DNA from 4 places in the Glutamicibacter arilaitensis Re117 genome. Region 2 is predicted to be linked to each of the others. Evidence: riboswitches for the same ligand, from Rfam matches in the RefSeq annotation. Region 2 holds a riboswitch; each other region holds the start of a gene.

Region 1 (4,494 bases), 500 kb from region 2:
GCGGAAATGATTTCCAATTCCAGAGAATAACGGTCGCCCTGGGGATTGTCCCAGTGAGCCAAGGAATTGAACCGGCGGTTGATCATCGTCAGGGCATTGCGCAGGTTCTCTTCGCGGCGCTCTCCGCGTGCCAAATTAGCGAAGTTTGTCGTGGTTCGCGAATTTGTCGAAGGGGAGTAATTCTCGTCGAATCTGGTGGTGCTAATGCTGAAATTTAATGCGTCTGCCATGATGGCCAATCTGTATTTGGGAGGCCTGGGCAGGCCGAGGGGAAGTCGATGCGTCAATCATGCAGGGAGATTCTTGATATCGGGTAACTCGATATAACTATGGATTCATATAGACTCTGGCTATGGTACAGGGAACAAATGGATTGACGCTGCAGCAACTTCGCTATTTCGTGGCGGTCGCCTCGGAGGGGTCGATCTCGGCTGCCGCCGACCTCATTTACGTCGCGCAGCCCAGCATGTCCTCAGCGATGAAGGAACTTGAATCACGGGTGGGGCGCACCTTGCTGATGCGCTCGGCCAGGGGAGTGACACTCACCGCCGAAGGCGCAGAATTCCTGGGCTACGCCCGGCAGGTGCTCGAGCAGGTGGAGCTTCTTGAACATCGATATCTCGGCCGACCCTCAGCCCGGCGGCTGCTGGGCGTCTCGACCCAGCACTACTCCTTTTCGGTGGATGCCTTCGTGCGGATGGTGCAGGCCAGCGGGGCCGAGGAGTACCAGTTTTCGCTGCGCGAGACCCGCACCGAGCAGATCATCGAGGACGTGCGCACGCTGCGCAGCGACATCGGGATCCTGTACCGCAACGACTTCAACCGGAAGGTCATCGACAAGCTGCTGCGCGAATCCCGGCTGGTCTTCCACCCGCTGTTCCTGGCCGATCCGCATATTTTCATCTCGCGCAGCAACCCGCTGGCCACCCGTACCCAGGTCACGCTCGAAGACCTCGAAGACCTGCCCCGGCTGACCTTCGACCAGGGGGCGAACAACTCGTTCTACTTCGCCGAAGAGGTGCTCTCCACGCGCTCCAGCCAGCGCGAAATCCAGGTCTCGGACCGCGCCACCATCTTCAACCTCATGATCGGCTTGGGCGGGTACACGATCTCCACCGGCATCATCAGCGACGAGCTGGACCCCCTCCATCGTGGCCATCCCGCTGGCCATCGAGGAGCGCATCGAAATCGGCTGGATCGACCACGCCGCCATCCCGCTCACCGACCAGGCCCAGCGCTACCTGCAAGAAGTGCGCACCGTGGTCGCCAGCTTCGGGGTAGAAGTGCTCGGCTGAGCCGCCAGTGGCGTAACTCCCGGTCACCGAGCACCGGCACATCGTCACAAACTTCCAGCAAAACCTCTACATCACGCCGATTCATCTCAAAACTTCGCGTCATAAAGTGCTGCCGGTCACCGCGTCATCATGACAACGAGAAGTCATATGAAGCCTGGCGGCCTTGTATGAAGCCGGCCGCCCGATAACGCTTGCACCGTTTGCGGCCCATGGCCAACCATGGAGGAACAACAAACCATCAAGAGCGACTAAGAGATCTGGCTCGTTGACGTCGCAGCAACCATCGGGAAACCGAAAGGTGCTAATGCCAGGAACGATGGAGCAGTTCCGAACGCGTTTTTGCGTACTGTGCTTCGTGCCGCCGCACGATGCCAATCGGTGCACTCCCTCGCAGAGAAACGAGGAGGAGCCATGAGCCAGGAAACCGACGCGGTGCACGCAGGGTACCGCCCGAGCGGAGACTTCCGCCCGATGCTGCCGCCACTGCACAATTCCGCGGCCTACCAATTCGCATCGCATGCCGAAGCGATCGAGAAGTTCGCCCTGCGCCAGGCCGGCTTCACCTACTCGCGCACCGGCAACCCCACCGTCTCGATTCTCGAACAGCGCGTGGCCGCCCTGGAAGGCGGGGCCCACGCGGTGGCCACCGCCACCGGGCAGGCCGCCGTGGCCCTGTCCCTGCTTGCCCTGACCCAGGGACCCAAGCACATCGTGGCCTCCTCCTCGCTCTACGGCGGCACCGTGGACCTGTTCACCGACACCTTCGCGGACTTCGGGATCCGCGTCAGCTTTGTCGACCAGGCCGATCCGTCCGCTTGGGCCGCTGCCATTGAGTCGGACACCCGGGCGTTCTTCCTGGAGTCGGTCTCCAACCCGCTGTGCACCGTGGCCGACATCCCGGCCATTGCGGCGATCGCGCACGAGCGCAACATCCCGGTGGTTGTCGATAACACCCTGGCCACGCCGCTGAATGTGCGCCCGCTGGAACTCGGTGCGGATATCGTGGTGCACTCGGCCACCAAGGGATTGGCCGGGCACGGCTCGGTGCTCGGCGGGGTAGTGGTGGATTCGGGAACTTTCGACTTCTCCGATTCCTCCCGCTGGCCGCAGATCGCCGCCCCGCGGGTGCGGCTGAATGGCACGTCGCTGCTTGAGCGCCACGGACCGGCCGCCTACGCGATGCTGGTGCGCTCCAAGTTCCTGCACGACCTGGGCCCGACCCTGGCCCCGGCCAGCGCCCAGGGCATCCTGGCAGGCATCGAGACCCTGCCGGTGCGCGCCGCCCACGTGCAGCGCAGCGTCACCAGGCTGATCGACGCGCTTGCCGAGTATCCGGGCATTGCCGCCATCCACCACCCGTCGTTGCCCGAGCACCCCAGCCACGAGCTGGCCCGGGCGCTGGCGCCGAAGGGCACCGGCTGCGTGCTGGCCATCGAGCTGGCCCACCCATCCCTGGTTTCCCCGGTGATCGACGGGCTCAAGCTGATTTCCCTGGCCGCGAATGTGGGGGACACCCGCACCATGGTCTCCCACCCGGCGACCATGACGCACTGCCGGCTCTCGGAGCAGCAGCTGGCCGACGCCGGCCTGAACACCTCCACCCTGCGCCTGTCGGTGGGATTGGAAGACCCCGCCGACCTGCTCGCAGATATCACCCAATCGCTGGATCTTGCATTGGCCGCAACCCAGGCCACCGCCGGCACCAAGGAAGTGAGTTTCGCATGAGCGGCTTCAACACCCTGGCCGTGCACGCCGGCCAGCACAAGGATCCGCACACCGGTGCGGTGATCCCGCCGATCTACCAGACCAGCACCTTCATCCAGGACGGCATCAACGTGCTGCGCGCCGGGCACGAGTACTCGCGCGGCTCCAACCCGACCCGCAACGGCTTCGAATCCCAGCTCGCCGCGCTGGAAGGCGGCGCCGCCGGCTTCTCCTTCGCTTCGGGGATCGCCGCCGAAGACGCACTGCTGCGCGCAGTGCTGGAACCGGGCGACCACATCATCCTGGGCGCCGACGGCTACGGCGGCACCAACCGGCTGATCTCCAAGCTGCACGGCAAATGGGGGATCACCTCTTCCGCGGTGGACATCACCAACCTGGATGCGGTGCGCGCCGCGGTGCGCCCGAACACCGCGCTGCTCTGGGTGGAGACCCCGTCCAACCCGCTGCTGGGCATCGCCGACCTGGCCGGCTGGGCAGCCATCGCGGCCGAGCACGGCGCCCTGCTGGTGGTGGACAACACCTTCGCCACCCCGTACCTGCAGCGGCCGCTGGATTTCGGCGCCCACGCGGTGGTCCATTCCACCACCAAGTACATCGGCGGGCACTCCGATGTGCTCGGTGGCGCTGTCATCGTGGCCGACCACCTGCACCGCGGGCAGAGCCTGGCCGAAGCCGTGGGCTACCAGCAGTTCGCCGGGGGAGCGGTCTCCGGTCCGCAGGATTCCTACCTGGCCGCCCGCGGGCTGAAGACCCTGGGCCTGCGCATGGAACGCCACGGGGCTACCGCCTCCACCCTGGCCCGCTGGCTCGATGACCAGCCCGAAGTCACCCGCGTCTACTACCCGGGACTGGAACGCCATCCGGGCCACGAGCTGGCCAAATCCCAGTCCGCGGCCGGCCGCGGCTTTGGCGGGATCCTCTCCTTGCAGCTCTCTGATGAAGCCGCCGCCCGCGCCTTCGCCCAATCCATGGAGTACTTCCAGCTCTCGGTCTCCCTGGGCGGGGTGGAATCCCTGGTCTGCTATCCGCGCGAAATGACCCATGCTTCGCTGATCGGCACCCCGCTGGAAATCCCGGCCAACCTGGTCCGCCTCTCGGTGGGCATCGAGGAAGCCGACGACCTGATTGCTGATCTGGAACGCGGCCTGGCCGCCGCCCGGGCGACCCAGCCGGTACACAAGCCCGCCGTCGTGCGCGAGAAGGCCCTAGAAAACGCCTGATCATTTCGGTCCGCGATGATCGGGCGGCGCGCCCCTTCCCTGGAGAATAGTAGTTGGGGAAGGGTGGAATCATGATCGGAATTCTCAATCGGCTCATCGAGCATATCGAGGCTCAGCTACGCGCCGAGATCAACCTCGCTGACTTGGTCTAAGGCACAAGTCCGAGCACTCCGGGCAGCCTATCGAGGCTGTTCCGATCCCGGGTGCAGCATGCCGGCGCAGAGGTGCGAAACGGATCATCTGGATCCGTGGGA
Region 2 (4,494 bases):
CATGGCTTTCCGGTATCGCCACTGGCCTTCTTGAAGGTTTCCACCGAGGACTGGATGGCGTTGGACTTCACGTCGTCACCGATGACATCGTCTGGCCCGTAGACGGACATGTCGATGCCGGTCCAGCCCGAAAGCAGTGCCAGCGAACCTTCGATATCCACGTAGGAGGCGTAGTCTTCGAATTTCGCCTGGGCAAGTTCGGAAGTTTCGCCGGTGATGATGGTCTGCATGGCGAAGACCTTGATGTCGTAGCGGCCACGGCCCGCGGCCTCAGCGGCGTCGCGGATCTTGGCAACCGCTTCCTTGAGCAGGTCGCGGGTAGGGCAATTCACGAAGATCGCCTCGGCGTTCGACGCCGCGAATTCGGTGCCGCGCTTGGAAGCGCCGGCCTGGTAGATCACCGGGGTGCGCTGGGTGGAAGGCTCGGTGATGGCGATGCCCGGAACCTTGAAGTACTTGCCTTCGTGGTTGATCGGGTGCACCTTGCCCGGGTCGGTGTAGATCCCGGTTTCCTTGTCGTTTTGCACCGCGTCGTCTTCCCACGAGCCTTCGAGCAGCTTGTAGACCACTTCGAGGTACTCATCGGCGTGGTTGTAGCGCTCGTCGTGCTCCATCTGGTCTTCCTGGCCCATGTTGCGGGCGGCCGATGGCAGGTAGCCGGTAACCACGTTCCAGCCCACCCGTCCATTGGTCAGGTGGTCCAAGGTGGCCAGGCGGCGGGCGAAGGCGTACGGGTGCTCATAGGCGGTGCCGGCAGTGACGCCGAAGCCCAGATTCTCGGTCACGGCGGCCATAGCCGAGACCAGCATCATCGGGTCGTTGACCGGTGCCTGGGCGCCGGAGCTCAGCGGGGTCACATTGGTGCCCTTGTAGACGTCGTAGGTACCCAGCACATCTGCCAGGAACAGCCCGTGGAACTTGCCCTTTTCCAGCACCTTGGCCAGGTGGGTCCAGTAGCCCAGGGTGTTGTAGGTCGATGCCTTGTCATCCGGGTGGCGCCACAAGCCCGGTGACTGGTGGACCACGCAGTTCATATCGAATGCGTTGAATAGGATCTCGCGCTTGTTCTCGCTCATTGTTGTGCCCCCGTAAATCGGTTAAGTGAATTGTTGCTGGTCTGTGCCAGGCCCTAGGCCCGATGGGTCGAGTCTTCGCCGGTAACTGACAGGCGCTGCGGCTGGACCCCGTTGATCTCGTAGTCCCCGACGATGCGTGCCTTGTAGATCGCCGGGTTATGCGTGGCAATGGTCCGCGCGTTGCGCCAGTGCCGGTCCAGATTGCAGCCGCTTCTGGTCGACGAAGCTCCAAGCCCGTCGAAAATCTTGCTGGTCACTCCGATAGCCAACGGCTGGACCACGGTTTGCGCGCGGTTGGCGGCAAGCTCGCAGACCGCATAGCGCTCTTCATCGTTCAACCCCGGATCGCCCAGAGCCGCTTCGACTTCAAGCACCGCTCCGATGACTACGGAGTCAGCAGCGAAGGATTCCGCTGATACTTCGCCCACCAGCTGCAGCACCTGGGGTTCCTGGTAAACAGGGACACCGGTACCGGTGGTGAAGATGCGGGTTCGCGACTGCACCGCACGGCGCAGGTCGTTCAGTGCCGCGCGGGCGATGCCCGCCTGCACCGCCATGAGAACCAGCTGGAAGATGGCAGCTTCGGAGTCATTGGTCTGCTGCGGCATGAAGCAATCCACCGGGACCTGGCGGAACTCGGTGGTCCCGGTTCCGGTCAGCCCCTGGCCGAAGCCATCCCAGTCATCAAGGATCTTCACGCCGCTTCGCTGGGTGGAGACTACCGCAATCTGGCGTCCGGCCAGTTCCGGGTGGGACACGGCAACGGTGGTCCAGTCGGCAAAGATGGTGCCCGTGCAGTAGTACTTCTCGCCGTCGACGACCCAGCGGCCATCCACGAGGCTGGCTGCGGTGTTCAAGGTGCCCAGGGCATTGCCCCCGCGTTCGGTATAGGCGTTGCCGATGATCTGGCCGGCGGCAATGCGCGCGATCCATTTCGTGCGCAGCGCCTCGTCATCCAGCGCCAACACGTTTTCCACGAAGGCGATGTGCGCACGCCACAGCTGTCCGACGTGGGAGTCCGCCTCGGACAGCTCGATGAGCAAACGGAATACATCTGACAGCCGGGCCCCGTAGCCTCCGTCTGCCACAGGAAGTCGCAGCGCGCCGAAGCGTTCGCGATTGAGCAATCCCACCTGTTCGAAGGGAAGCACCCGGTTCAGGTCGCGGTCTTTGGCGTTCGCAGCGATCTGGGAGAACACCGGACGGAAAATTCCAGCGAGCCGGTCGTACTGCTCATCCGCGCTAGGTCCCGGCGTAATTTTCAGCAATTGCCTTGTCGGAAGCTGTTCTTCGAAATTGTCCAGTTCCAGCGCGGTGGCCTGCGAAGGATCACTGAGCTGGTTGAAGTCCAGTCCGTCGGCATTGGGCGAATGGCCAATAGGCATCAAAATTCTCAATTCTTTCCATCGGTCCTGGCGGTAGCACCGTCCCGCGCTTGGGGTGGTTGCTGCGGCGTCTTCGAGCCAGATCTCTCAGCCGCTCTGGATGGGTCGTATCCATTTGTAGCCGTAACAATCGTGCGATTCCAAGCCCCGAAGTCACATTTCGTCTCGCGATGCGCACGGGGTTGGACGGCACTTGCGCGACCTATTGCCGGTGAGACCGAAGATGACTTGCACAGAATTGGCGAATGTCGCCCAAACACGCATCTAATGAAATAAATAACGAAATATCCTCCACATGTGACGTAGTTATCGAATATTTTTCATGTTACGCAAGATTTGCGTTCAATTCGTTCGAATGCCTGTAATGGATGAGTAACCATCCCGAGCGGCCGAGAGATCTGGCTCTACGACGCCGCAGCAACCACCTACGGACTACCCTCCGCAGGCCGGTGCTACCGCCAGGAACGATGGAGATGAATCATGGCTCTTACTTACGCAGCGCCCCCAACGGGGACAAGCGCCGCCTCTTCTGGTGCATTGGATGTCAGCTTCACCGACGTCTCACGCACCTTTACTACCAAGAAGGAAAGCCGCACCGTACTAGCGGCTATCAACTTGCAGATAACCGCGGGCCAGGTCGTCGCGATCCTCGGTGCCAGCGGCTGCGGCAAGTCCACCCTGCTGCGTTCGGTATCCGGCCTGGACCACCCGTCGACCGGTTCCATCCGCACGGGCAACCACGATGTGAACGGCATCAACGATCTGTGCGCCGTCGCTTTCCAAGAACCGCGATTGCTGCCATGGCGATCGGTTCGCGAAAACATTGCCCTCGGGCTGGCACCAGGCACTGAAAAGTCCGCCGGCGAGACGCTCATCGATGAACTGATCGAGCTCACCGGATTGAGCCACGCAGCGCACCTGCGCCCACGGGAAATTTCCGGCGGCATGGCCCAGCGGGTATCGCTGGCCCGCGCATTGGCCCGCCGCCCAGGAGTGCTGCTCCTAGACGAACCCTTCGGCGCACTGGACGCACTGACCCGCTTGAAGATGCAAGACCTGCTGCTGTCCATCCACAAGTCGTTCCCCACCACCGTTTTGATGGTGACCCACGATGTGGATGAAGCCTTGACGCTCGCTGATCGGGTCATTGTCCTGGGCCGCGCCGGCACCACCGGCGCCGCAAGCGTCATCGAGGACCTGTCCTTGCACGCCGCTCAACCGCGTCGGCACACCGACAGCCAGTTTGCCGCACACCGCGCACATCTGTTGCGCCTGCTGGGCGTCGATCCCACCAATCACTAGCCCCATGCGCCTCACGGCGCCTTGGAGTTTTCATCCCAAGTGGCTAGTTTCCACCTCACTTGCACGCACATTATTAGGATTTTCTATGCTTTCGAACCGCTTCACCCGCCGTACCGCATTGTCCGCCGCCGCCCTGCTGCTTGGCACCTCGGCGCTTGCCGGTTGCGCCGGCGAAAACGCTACGGCCGCCAACGCGGACAAGACGCTGTCCATCGATTTCGCTACCTACAATCCACTGAGCCTGGTGCTCAAGGAGAAGGGCTGGCTGGACGAAGCTGCTAAGGAATCCGGCGTCAGCGTTGAATGGATCCAGTCCGCTGGTTCCAACAAGGCCAACGAAGCGCTGCGAGCTGACGCAATCGACGTGGGCTCCACCGCAGGTTCGGCCGCATTGCTGGCCCGCTCCAACGGTTCGCCGATCAAGACCATCGCGTTGTACTCGCAGCCTGAATGGGCCGCGCTGGTGATCGGCAAGGATTCGAAGATCAGCTCCGTGAAGGATCTGAAGGGCAAGACCGTCGCAGCCACCAAGGGCACCGACCCGTACTTCTTCCTGCTGCAGAGCTTGGAAGAAGCCGGGCTCAGCGAAGACGACATCAAGCTGCAGAACCTGCAGCATGCCGACGGGCGTACCGCATTGGCCAATGGTTCGGTTGATGCTTGGAGCGGCTTGGATCCGATCATGGCCGCCGCCGAAGAAGACGGCGCCTCGCTGGTATACCGCAACCTTG
Region 3 (4,494 bases), 1.0 Mb from region 2:
ACCCGGTCTACGCCCAGCAGGTCATCGACCGCACCGCGGTGCTGATCATGCGCATGGACGATCCGCAGCTTTCCCGCGAGTCATTCCACCGCATTGACGCCGAGTTCCACGTGCTCCTGGCCTCCATGGCCGGGAATTCGGTGGTTGAATCCATGATGGAATCCCTGCGAAACTCGATCAGCGACTACGTCTCCGACTCGGTGCCCAGCGACGAGGCCTGGCAGCCGGTGGTGCGCGTGTTGCGCCGCCAGCACAAGGCCATCCACCACGCATTTGCCACCGGGCAGCGCGAGCGCGCAGCCCAGCTGCTCGAAGAGCACATCAACTGGTTCTACTCGCAGACCCGCTAGCGCCCACAGCTAAACTTCGACCGTATAAGTCGGACTTTATTGCCCCTCGACCCTTATATATCTGATATATTCTTGGACAGCGACGGGGCTACTTTTTCGGATGCAACAGCAGGTTCATATCGCAGGTCAGTTCCCGTCGATTTACCATCGAAACTTCTTGCGAGGGAATTCATGAGCCAACTTTTTGACCTGTCCGGACGACTGGCCTTGGTCACAGGGTCCTCCCGCGGCATTGGCCGCGAACTTGCTAAAGCACTGGCCGATGCCGGTGCCACCATCATCCTGCACGGCCGCGATGCGCAAAGGCTTGACAAAACGGCCGCCGAATTCGCCGCCTGCTACGGCGCAGAAAGAATCCATAGCGTCTGCTTCGATGTCACCGATGACGCCGCTGTGCGCGAGAATATCGCCGCCATCGAAAAGACCATCGGCCCCATCCGCATCCTGGTGAACAACGCAGGCATCCAGCACCGCGTGCCCATGCTGGAACTGGAAGTCGCCGACTGGCAGCGCGTGATCGATACCAACCTCACCAGCGCCTTCTTAGTAGGCCGAGAAGTCGCACGTGGCATGGTAGAACGCGGCGAAGGCAAGATCATCAACATCTGTTCGGTGCAAACCGACCTGGCCCGACCCACCATCTCCGCCTACACCGCGGCCAAGGGCGGACTGCGCAATCTCACCCGCGCCATGACCGCAGAATGGGCCGGAGCAGGACTTCAGATCAACGGCATCGCACCGGGCTATATCCACACCGAAATGACGCAGAATCTGGTGGATGACGAGAAATTCAACTCCTGGATCCTGGGCCGCACCCCGGCTGGCCGTTGGGGAACCGTCGAGGACCTGGCAGGCCCAGCAGTGTGGTTGGCCTCGGGTGGATCGAACTACGTGAACGGGCAAACCATTTTCATCGACGGAGGCATGAGCGTTGTCGTCTAGCACCCTGTCCAACATGACCTTGGCCGTCGTGGCGCACGCGGCCGGGGACCTGCGCATCGAGCAGATCGAGCTGCCAGCACCGGCAACAAATGAGGCACGCATCGCCATCGCGTACGGCGGCATCTGCGGATCGGACCTGCACTACTGGAGCCACGGCGCCGCCGGGGAATCCATCCTCAAAGCACCGATGATTCTCGGACACGAGATCGTGGGAACTGTCATTGAAGCCGCCGCCGATGGCAGTGGTCCGCCAGCCGGAACCAAAGTTGCGGTGCACCCTGCAACACCAGGGGAGACCGGGGAACCTTATCCGGAGGCCTGCCCGAACCTTTCACCGGGATGCACCTACCTGGGCTCGGCTGCCCGCTACCCGCATACCGAGGGCGCCTTTGCGCGCGAGGTGAATCTGCCCTCCCGGATGCTTCGCGAACTGCCTGCCGGACTGTCGCTGCGCGACGCTGCGCTGGCCGAGCCAGCCGCAGTGGCTTGGCATGCGGTATCGCGAGCCGGCGAGGTTGCCGCCAAGAAGGCGTTGGTCATTGGCGCTGGCCCGATCGGAGCGCTGGCCGTGGCCGTGCTCAAGCGTGCCGGAGCCGAGGAAATCATCGCGGTGGACATGCACGATAAGCCGCTGGAAATTGCCAAGGAACTGGGTGCCACATCCACCTTGCGTGCCGATGACCAGGATGCAATTGCCAAGGTGAACGCCGATGTGGTGATCGAGGCCAGCGGCAATTACCGCGGATTGGCCTCGGCGGTGCGCGGTGCTGTGCGCGGCGGGCGCGTGGTCATGGTCGGGTTGCTGCCTTCGGGAGAGCAACCTGCACTGATTTCCCTGGCGATTACCCGCGAGCTGGAACTTGCCGGGTCCTTCCGCTTCAACGGCGAAATCGACCAGGTGCTTGCTGCCCTGGCCGATGGCTCATTGCAGATTTCCGCGGCGGTAACCCACGAATTCCCGGTGGCCGAGGGCCTCGAAGCCTTTGAAACAGCCAAGAATTCTTCGAAGTCCGGCAAGGTCTTGCTGAACTTCCTCGGGTAGTAGCCCGCCTTTACCGCAAGTGCGCCGCCGCAGCCCCCGAAGCCAGGGCCCGCGGCGGCTACTTGGTTGGTTTAGCGGACGTTAATTGGCCGCTGCAATGCTCACCGCGGTACGCACCGGTACCGGGTTGGCGAACAAATCCAGCACGGGGCAGTGGGCGTCCACTGCCTGGCGCAGCTCCTCATAGCGTTCGGCCGATTCCGGGCCGGCAATCTGGATGTCCAGATCCACAGAGGAGAAGCCCGGACGGATGGCCTTGTCGATGCCGAACAGGCCGCGGACATCGAGGTGGCCATTGGCCACAATCTTCACGTCGTCCACCTGGATGCCAAGGTTCTGGGCATACAAGCGGTAGACCACGACCTGGCAGGAAATGAGTGCGCCCAGCGCGTATTCCACTGGGCTGGCGGCCACGTCGTTGCCACCCAATGCGGCAGGCTCATCGACCTGGAAGGAATGCTTGCCGGACACAATGTTGCTGGCTACCGAATCGAAGCCCTCGCCTTCGACGGTGAACGTCAGCTTGGCGCTTTGCGGGGCGGCTGAAATGCGTTTGCCCCAGCCATGGCCTGCTTCTTGCAGGCGCTGGGCGCGGTCCTCGGAAATGCTGAGGGTAGATGCTGCGTTAGTCATGGGAATTAATCCCCTTTCTGGCGCAAGGGGCGCCATCGCTTACGCACCTTGGCGGTCAAGATGCGTCGAATCTTCACCTGGGGCACCCCGCACAATGACGAAGGAGGGTTGCCGTCCACTCAGCCAGGGCTCAAGCAGTGGAACTCGTGATTCAATGGTTCTTTTCTACCGGCCACGTTGCCTGTGAGTAAAGGGCGGGGTAACTTTTCTTCACTAAGCATCTTGTCGGGGAGCTGGCTAAGATGGAATTTAGCTTTCGGGTGCCCACTGCACGAACAACGAACGGCGAGTATGGAATTCCAGCTGACACTTTCTGCGGCCCAGACACTGGTGACCGAATCCGAATACGACTTGGGTCAGTTCCTGTGCGATTCCGGAAAAGTGCAGATTGCCAACCGGGACATGCAACCCGGCTCCACCCGCATCTCGGCAGTGGTGCTGCGCGATTCGGTGATGGCCCAGCTGGAAATCCACGGGGGCAATATCAGCTTCAGCAGCTTCTGCGGGAAGCATCCAGGTGTGCAGTCTTGCGAGGATGTCGCCGCCTTGCTCATCGAGGTGACTACCGAAGAGGACCAAGGCTTCTACGTTTCTGATTCCGGGGTGGACCCCCACGCGTGGAAACGCAACAGCAAGCCGCAGTGGGAACACACTTTGGACCGCCTGCTTCCAACTATTGTTGATGAGCCGCTGGCAGCCGAAGAACCACTGGGGCTGATCCTCAAGGTGGTCAGTGAACCACGCTACGGCGGCGAGGACGCGCTGACCTTGCAGGCGCGTCCGGCCCGCCAAGGCACCAAGAGCCCGTGGATCCAGACCGGGGTCAGCTGGCGCAGTGTGGCCTTCGACGCGCGATTTTCCAAGAAGCAGCGCCGTGCGCTGGTTGAACTGGACCGGCTGCGCGAGCACGTAGAACAAGATACCTACCGCCATTCCTGGGATCCCAAGGACTGGATCTCGCTGATGAACCTGCCCGGCCAGGACCTGCTGGATGCCTTTGAATCCCTGCGCGAAGCCGGGGTGCAGATCGTCAACGGCGGTTCAGCGGCCAAAGTGCCAGTAGAGTTCAGCGAGCAGCCAGCCCTGGCCCATGTGGATTTGCGGCGCGGTGAATATGGGCTGGTCATGGAAGGCAAACTGCATGGACCAAGCGCAGAGCATACCTACCTGCTGCCGATAGGCAACCCTCCGACCTTGCTGGCCTATGCCTCCAGCCCCTTGCCGAAGTCCAAGCAAATCGGTTTGGCACTCTTTGCTGAACCGGTGACGAAGGAACTGGCGACGTTTATTGAATCCGGAGCGCAAACCGTTCCGCAGCAAAGCATCGAACTTTTTGAACAACAGCATCTGGACCGGTTGCGCCTAATGGCACCGTTGAAAAGCGAAGATGAAAGCTACCCGATTCCGGTTCCAGCACGTCCTAGCCTCAAGGTCTGGTTGGAGAGCATCCAAACTCCACTAACCGTGCGCTATTCGTGGGAATACACCAGCAAGGGACCGCGCCAGCGTGCAGTCGAAAAGGAGATC
Region 4 (4,494 bases), 330 kb from region 2:
TGGACCCGCGCCCCGGTGGATGGGCGCAGGAAATCGGTTGCGTTATGCACTCCGACGGCGAATTGCCCGCGTTCGGCCACCGCATAGCTGGCGCCAACCGACCCTGCGCTCTCGATCATCGAGGCGTACACGCCGCCATGGACCACGCCCCACGGGGTGTGGTGGTTCTCGTCCAACGTCGCGTGGGCACGTACTTCAGTGGCAGTGATTTCATCGAATTCCAATCCGATGCTTGCGCTGAATCGGCTGGTCTTGTCGGGAATCCGTGGTGCTGGCTTATCCAATTACTGGTCCTCGGGCTAGTTCGTTGTGCTGTCTTCGAGCGCCTGGGCGCGCAGGACATTCTTCTGCACCTTACCAGTGGAGGTGCGCGGCAGATCCTGCGGGAAGACGATGGTGCGCGGCACCTTGAATCCGGCCAGCTTTTCGCGGGCGAAGCCGATCAGGGTTTCGGCATCCAGGGTGGATCCGCTGGCGCGGATGACATAAGCCACCGGACGCTCACCCCATTTCTCATCGGCGACGCCGATGACTGCAAGATCCAGCACCTCTGGATGCGACGCGAGGGCCTGTTCCACCTCGATGGTGGAGATGTTCTCGCCGCCGGAAATGATGATGTCCTTGGCCCGGTCGCGCACCTGGATGTAGCCGTCCGGGTGCATGACGCCGAGGTCGCCGGTGTGGAACCAGCCGCCATGGAAAGCTTGGGCGGTGGCCGCTTCGTCGCGGTAGTAGCCGATCATGACGTTATTGCCGCGCAGCACGATTTCACCCATGGTCTGCCCATCCGCCGGCACATTGTTCATGTTCTCATCAACAATGCGCGCGGACTCGGCGGTGATCATGCCAACGCCTTGGCGTGCCAGTTTCGCGGCCCGGCCCGGGCCATCGAGCTCATCCCATTCATCCTGGTACTCGCAGACCGTGTACGGCCCGTAGACCTCGGTGAGCCCATAGACGTGGACGACCTCGATGCCCAGCTTCTGCAGCTTGGAGATGATTGCCGGTGACGGGGGAGCGCCTGCGGTGGTGATGCGCAGCGGGGAATCGAGCTGGTGGGCGCGGGTGGAGTCGGCGATGATGGAGCAGACGGTCGGGGCGCCGCACAGGTGGGTGGTCCCCAGATTCTCGATGGCATCCCAAACAGCATCTTCTCGCACCCCGCGCAGGCTCAGGTGGGTGCCACCGGCCGCCGTGACCGCCCACGGGGTGCACCAGCCATTGCAGTGGAACATCGGCAGAGTCCACAAGTAGCGGGTTTGTGCGGTGAAGCCCTGGTGGTGCGCTTCGCCCAAGGAGTTCAGGTAGCTGCCGCGGTGCGAGTAGAGCACGCCCTTGGGCTTGCCGGTGGTGCCCGAGGTGTAGTTCAGGGTGATCGGAGCCCGTTCGTCAGCGATCGCGTAGGGAAGCTTTTCATCGGAGGCTTCGGCCAGCAGCTCATCCAGGGTGGCATCGACCTGGACGTTTGGGCGTGCTCCGTCATATTGGTCATCGGTGATCTCGATGAGGGCATCCAGCGTCGGGTTCTCCCGGCGCAGGGTCTCGGCGTTTTCCAGCAGTTCGGTATCGGCGAGCATCAGCTTCGCCTCAGAATGATCAACGATGTACTGCAGTTCGTGGGCCGAAAGCCGGGTGTTCAGGGCAATGAGCACGCCACCGGCCAGCGGCACGGCGTAGTGCGCCATGAGCATCTCTGGAGTGTTCGGCGCCAGTACGGCGACGCGGTCACCGGGCTCAATGCGTGCTTTGAGCGCTTGGGCAAAGCGGTGCACTCGTGCTTCGAACTCGTTATAGGAATAGCTGCGGGTTCCATGGATGACGGCGCTTTTATTCGGGTAGACCTCGGCGGTGCGTTCCAGGAAGCGCAGTGGGGTCAATTCTGAATGGTTGGCCTGAATCTCTACCATGGTGTGGCTATTCCTCAATCGTCATCGCGGGTACGGTCAACATTAAGCAGGAGTGTGACTCAACGCACTCTGTGACCAATAATGGCATGAACCTCGGCGTCATGCGGAGAAACCAAGTTTCATTACGGTGGGCGGTAGGGAATTCGCGGCAGGGCTCTAGTTTCCGGAAGAATGCTGATCTCATGCCGATTCGGCGGTCGCGGGGCCTTGCTGCGCTCGTCGGCCGGAAGGTTCTAGCGACAACGTCATTCAACGAATAAAAGACTGCCAAATGCGCGCTAGTGACGGGTTGAATCGAACATTTCTTTAAATATTGCGATTTGCGAAGTGAAATGTTTGACGCTTCTTCGTCATGGGCCATATCGTTTTAATCAGAATCAAGAGCATCAGCTATAAGCCCTGGCTTGCTGATCGGCAACCCTCTCAACGGTAGTGGGGTGCTCCAGGTGAGGATTCGGTTCCACACAAATGTGCTGGAACAAGTACCGCACACGGCGCGGGATTTCAGCTCAAGCGGCTTCGGGTAACAAGAAGCCTTAGCTTGCGAGCTACTGCGCGGTGGGCAAGACCGAAGGAATCGAGCCATGTCATTGAATCTTGAACTTGACCCGTTGACCCTACGCAAGGTATTCGCTCAGCACCCCTCGGGCGTAGCCGCCCTTTGTGCTGAATTGGACGGCGAGAAGACCGGCATTGTCGCTTCATCGTTTACCGTTGGCGTTTCCCTTGAACCTGCATTGGTAATGTTCGCGGTGCAGAAATCCTCGAACACCTGGCCCAAGCTGCGCGACGCTGGTCGCATTGGTGTCTCGGTGCTCAGTGAACGCAATGACGGTGTTTGCGCGCAGATTGCTTCGAAGAATGGCGATCGATTCCGCGGTATCGAAACCACCGGCACAGATCAGGGTGCGCTCTTTGTTGACGATTCCACGCTTTGGCTGGAGACCTCAATCTACAACGAAGTCGAAGCAGGCGATCACTGGGTAGTTCTTTTGGAAGTTCATGGGCATCGCACCTCAGGGCACCTGCCACAGATCTTCCATGATTCGCAGTTCCACTCGCTGCCAGTTCCTGAACTGGTATAAAACCCTCTTAGCTTTCAGCGCCGGCTGGTTCATTTAGTTGATCCAGTCGGCGCTGTTTGTTTTAAGCGCGCGCCTGTTCGCCTCACCGTTACGCACAATAAGTTATCCACCGGACCCTGGGGTACGAGGGCCGCCGATTGTGGACTATTCACGGTTTTGACGTATTCGGATGAATTTAATCCGGGATGACTAAGGGTTTTGTGAAACTTCGAGTATCCACAAGGATATCCACAGAACTGTGGACTGGGGGTGGGGAAATGTGCACAAGGAGCGAAAAACCCCGGAAACTGGGTGATTTTGGGTGTTGATAACTCTGGGCGTGATGCCGTGACCTTCAATGAATATACTTTCTGTCCACAGGTGTGTAAACCGAAAAAGCCTAGTCACATCCAGTTTGATAGGTACAAAGTGGGGTAATCCACAGAGTTCTCCCCAGACAGTGAACAGGGACGTCCACAGGTACAGCGTGGTTATCCACATATTCTGTGGATAATGAGGTTTACGCCTGTTAATAACACCCCTACTGTTGGCTTTGGGAGAGAAATATCCACAGGCGCTTAATATCCAAATGTCCGTGTCGACTGACATGATGGAGCGTTGCCATGAGGCAGGGAGAATTTTTCTCAGCGGGTCAATAGGGATGGAAGTGTCTGCAATGAGTGCTGAGCCGGTTTATGAAGGACGAGAATCCGACGCAGGGCGTAAGCCGCCACAGGATGTTGAGGCCGAAATGTCGGTCCTCGGCGGCATGATGCTCTCCAAGGACGCCATTGCTGATGTGGTCGAAGCCATCCGTGGCACCGACTTCTATCGCCCGGCCCACGAATCCATCTATGAGGCGATTGTTGACCTCTATGGTCGCGGCGAACCAGCTGATGCGGTGACAGTTGCCGACTTGCTGACCAAGCGCGGAGAGATTTCACGCATTGGCGGTGCAGCATACCTGCATAACCTCATCCAGCAGGTTCCAACTGCAGCCAACGCAGGGTACTACGCAGAAATCGTGCGTGAACGTGCTGTGCTGCGCCGATTGGTCGACGCAGGTACCCGCATTGTCCAGATGGGTTATTCGCCAGATGGTGAAGTTGACGCCATCGTCAACGAAGCCCAGGCAGAGGTTTACAAGGTTGCCGAAAACCGCAACAGTGAAGACTACGTGCGCCTCTCGGACATCATCGAAGATACGGTCGATGAAATTGAGAATGCGGCGAATGCTGGTGACGGCATTACCGGCGTACCTACCGGATTCTACGAATTCGATGAACTGACCCAGGGACTTAAGGGCGGCCAGATGATCATCATCGCCGCACGTCCTGCAGTGGGCAAGTCGACCTTCGCCTTGGACTTCGCCCGTTCGGCTGCCATCAGGCACAATATGGCTACCGTCTTCTTCTCCTTGGAAATGGGCCGCAATGAAATTGCGATGCGCTTGCTCTCCGCCGAAGCATCTATCCAGCTCCAAGATCTGCGCAAGGGTTCTGTCGAGGATGCCCAGTGGACCA

The links. A riboswitch is a leader RNA that binds a small molecule or an ion and turns the genes downstream of it on or off. The one in region 2 is predicted to bind S-adenosylmethionine.
Region 1: another riboswitch for S-adenosylmethionine. It lies ahead of AARI_RS04000 (O-acetylhomoserine aminocarboxypropyltransferase/cysteine synthase family protein); the one in region 2 lies ahead of AARI_RS01700 (acyl-CoA dehydrogenase family protein).
Region 3: another riboswitch for S-adenosylmethionine. It lies ahead of AARI_RS14975 (OsmC family protein); the one in region 2 lies ahead of AARI_RS01700 (acyl-CoA dehydrogenase family protein).
Region 4: another riboswitch for S-adenosylmethionine. It lies ahead of AARI_RS18060 (flavin reductase family protein); the one in region 2 lies ahead of AARI_RS01700 (acyl-CoA dehydrogenase family protein).

The regions. Positions count from the first base shown of each region.
Region 1 covers NC_014550.1:771,589-776,082, forward strand. The annotation lists gene AARI_RS03990 (DUF1852 domain-containing protein) at 1-230, opposite strand, end outside; partial or broken gene AARI_RS03995 (LysR family transcriptional regulator) at 353-1,295, shown strand; SAM riboswitch class I at 1,528-1,618, shown strand; gene AARI_RS04000 (O-acetylhomoserine aminocarboxypropyltransferase/cysteine synthase family protein) at 1,707-3,020, shown strand; gene AARI_RS04005 (cystathionine gamma-synthase) at 3,017-4,240, shown strand; gene AARI_RS19575 (hypothetical protein) at 4,451-4,494, shown strand, end outside.
Region 2 covers NC_014550.1:270,964-275,457, reverse strand. The annotation lists gene AARI_RS01705 (LLM class flavin-dependent oxidoreductase) at 1-1,076, opposite strand, end outside; gene AARI_RS01700 (acyl-CoA dehydrogenase family protein) at 1,130-2,461, opposite strand; SAM riboswitch class I at 2,477-2,568, opposite strand; SAM riboswitch class I at 2,835-2,935, shown strand; gene AARI_RS01695 (ABC transporter ATP-binding protein) at 2,942-3,763, shown strand; gene AARI_RS01690 (aliphatic sulfonate ABC transporter substrate-binding protein) at 3,849-4,494, shown strand, end outside.
Region 3 covers NC_014550.1:3,133,358-3,137,851, reverse strand. The annotation lists gene AARI_RS14990 (FadR/GntR family transcriptional regulator) at 1-350, shown strand, start outside; gene AARI_RS14985 (SDR family oxidoreductase) at 522-1,292, shown strand; gene AARI_RS14980 (L-idonate 5-dehydrogenase) at 1,306-2,334, shown strand; gene AARI_RS14975 (OsmC family protein) at 2,416-2,967, opposite strand; SAM riboswitch class IV at 2,998-3,119, opposite strand; gene AARI_RS14970 (DEAD/DEAH box helicase) at 3,259-4,494, shown strand, end outside.
Region 4 covers NC_014550.1:3,803,010-3,807,503, reverse strand. The annotation lists gene AARI_RS18070 (PaaI family thioesterase) at 1-284, opposite strand, end outside; gene AARI_RS18065 (long-chain-fatty-acid--CoA ligase) at 300-1,907, opposite strand; SAM riboswitch class IV at 2,283-2,398, shown strand; gene AARI_RS18060 (flavin reductase family protein) at 2,492-2,992, shown strand; gene dnaB (replicative DNA helicase) at 3,648-4,494, shown strand, end outside.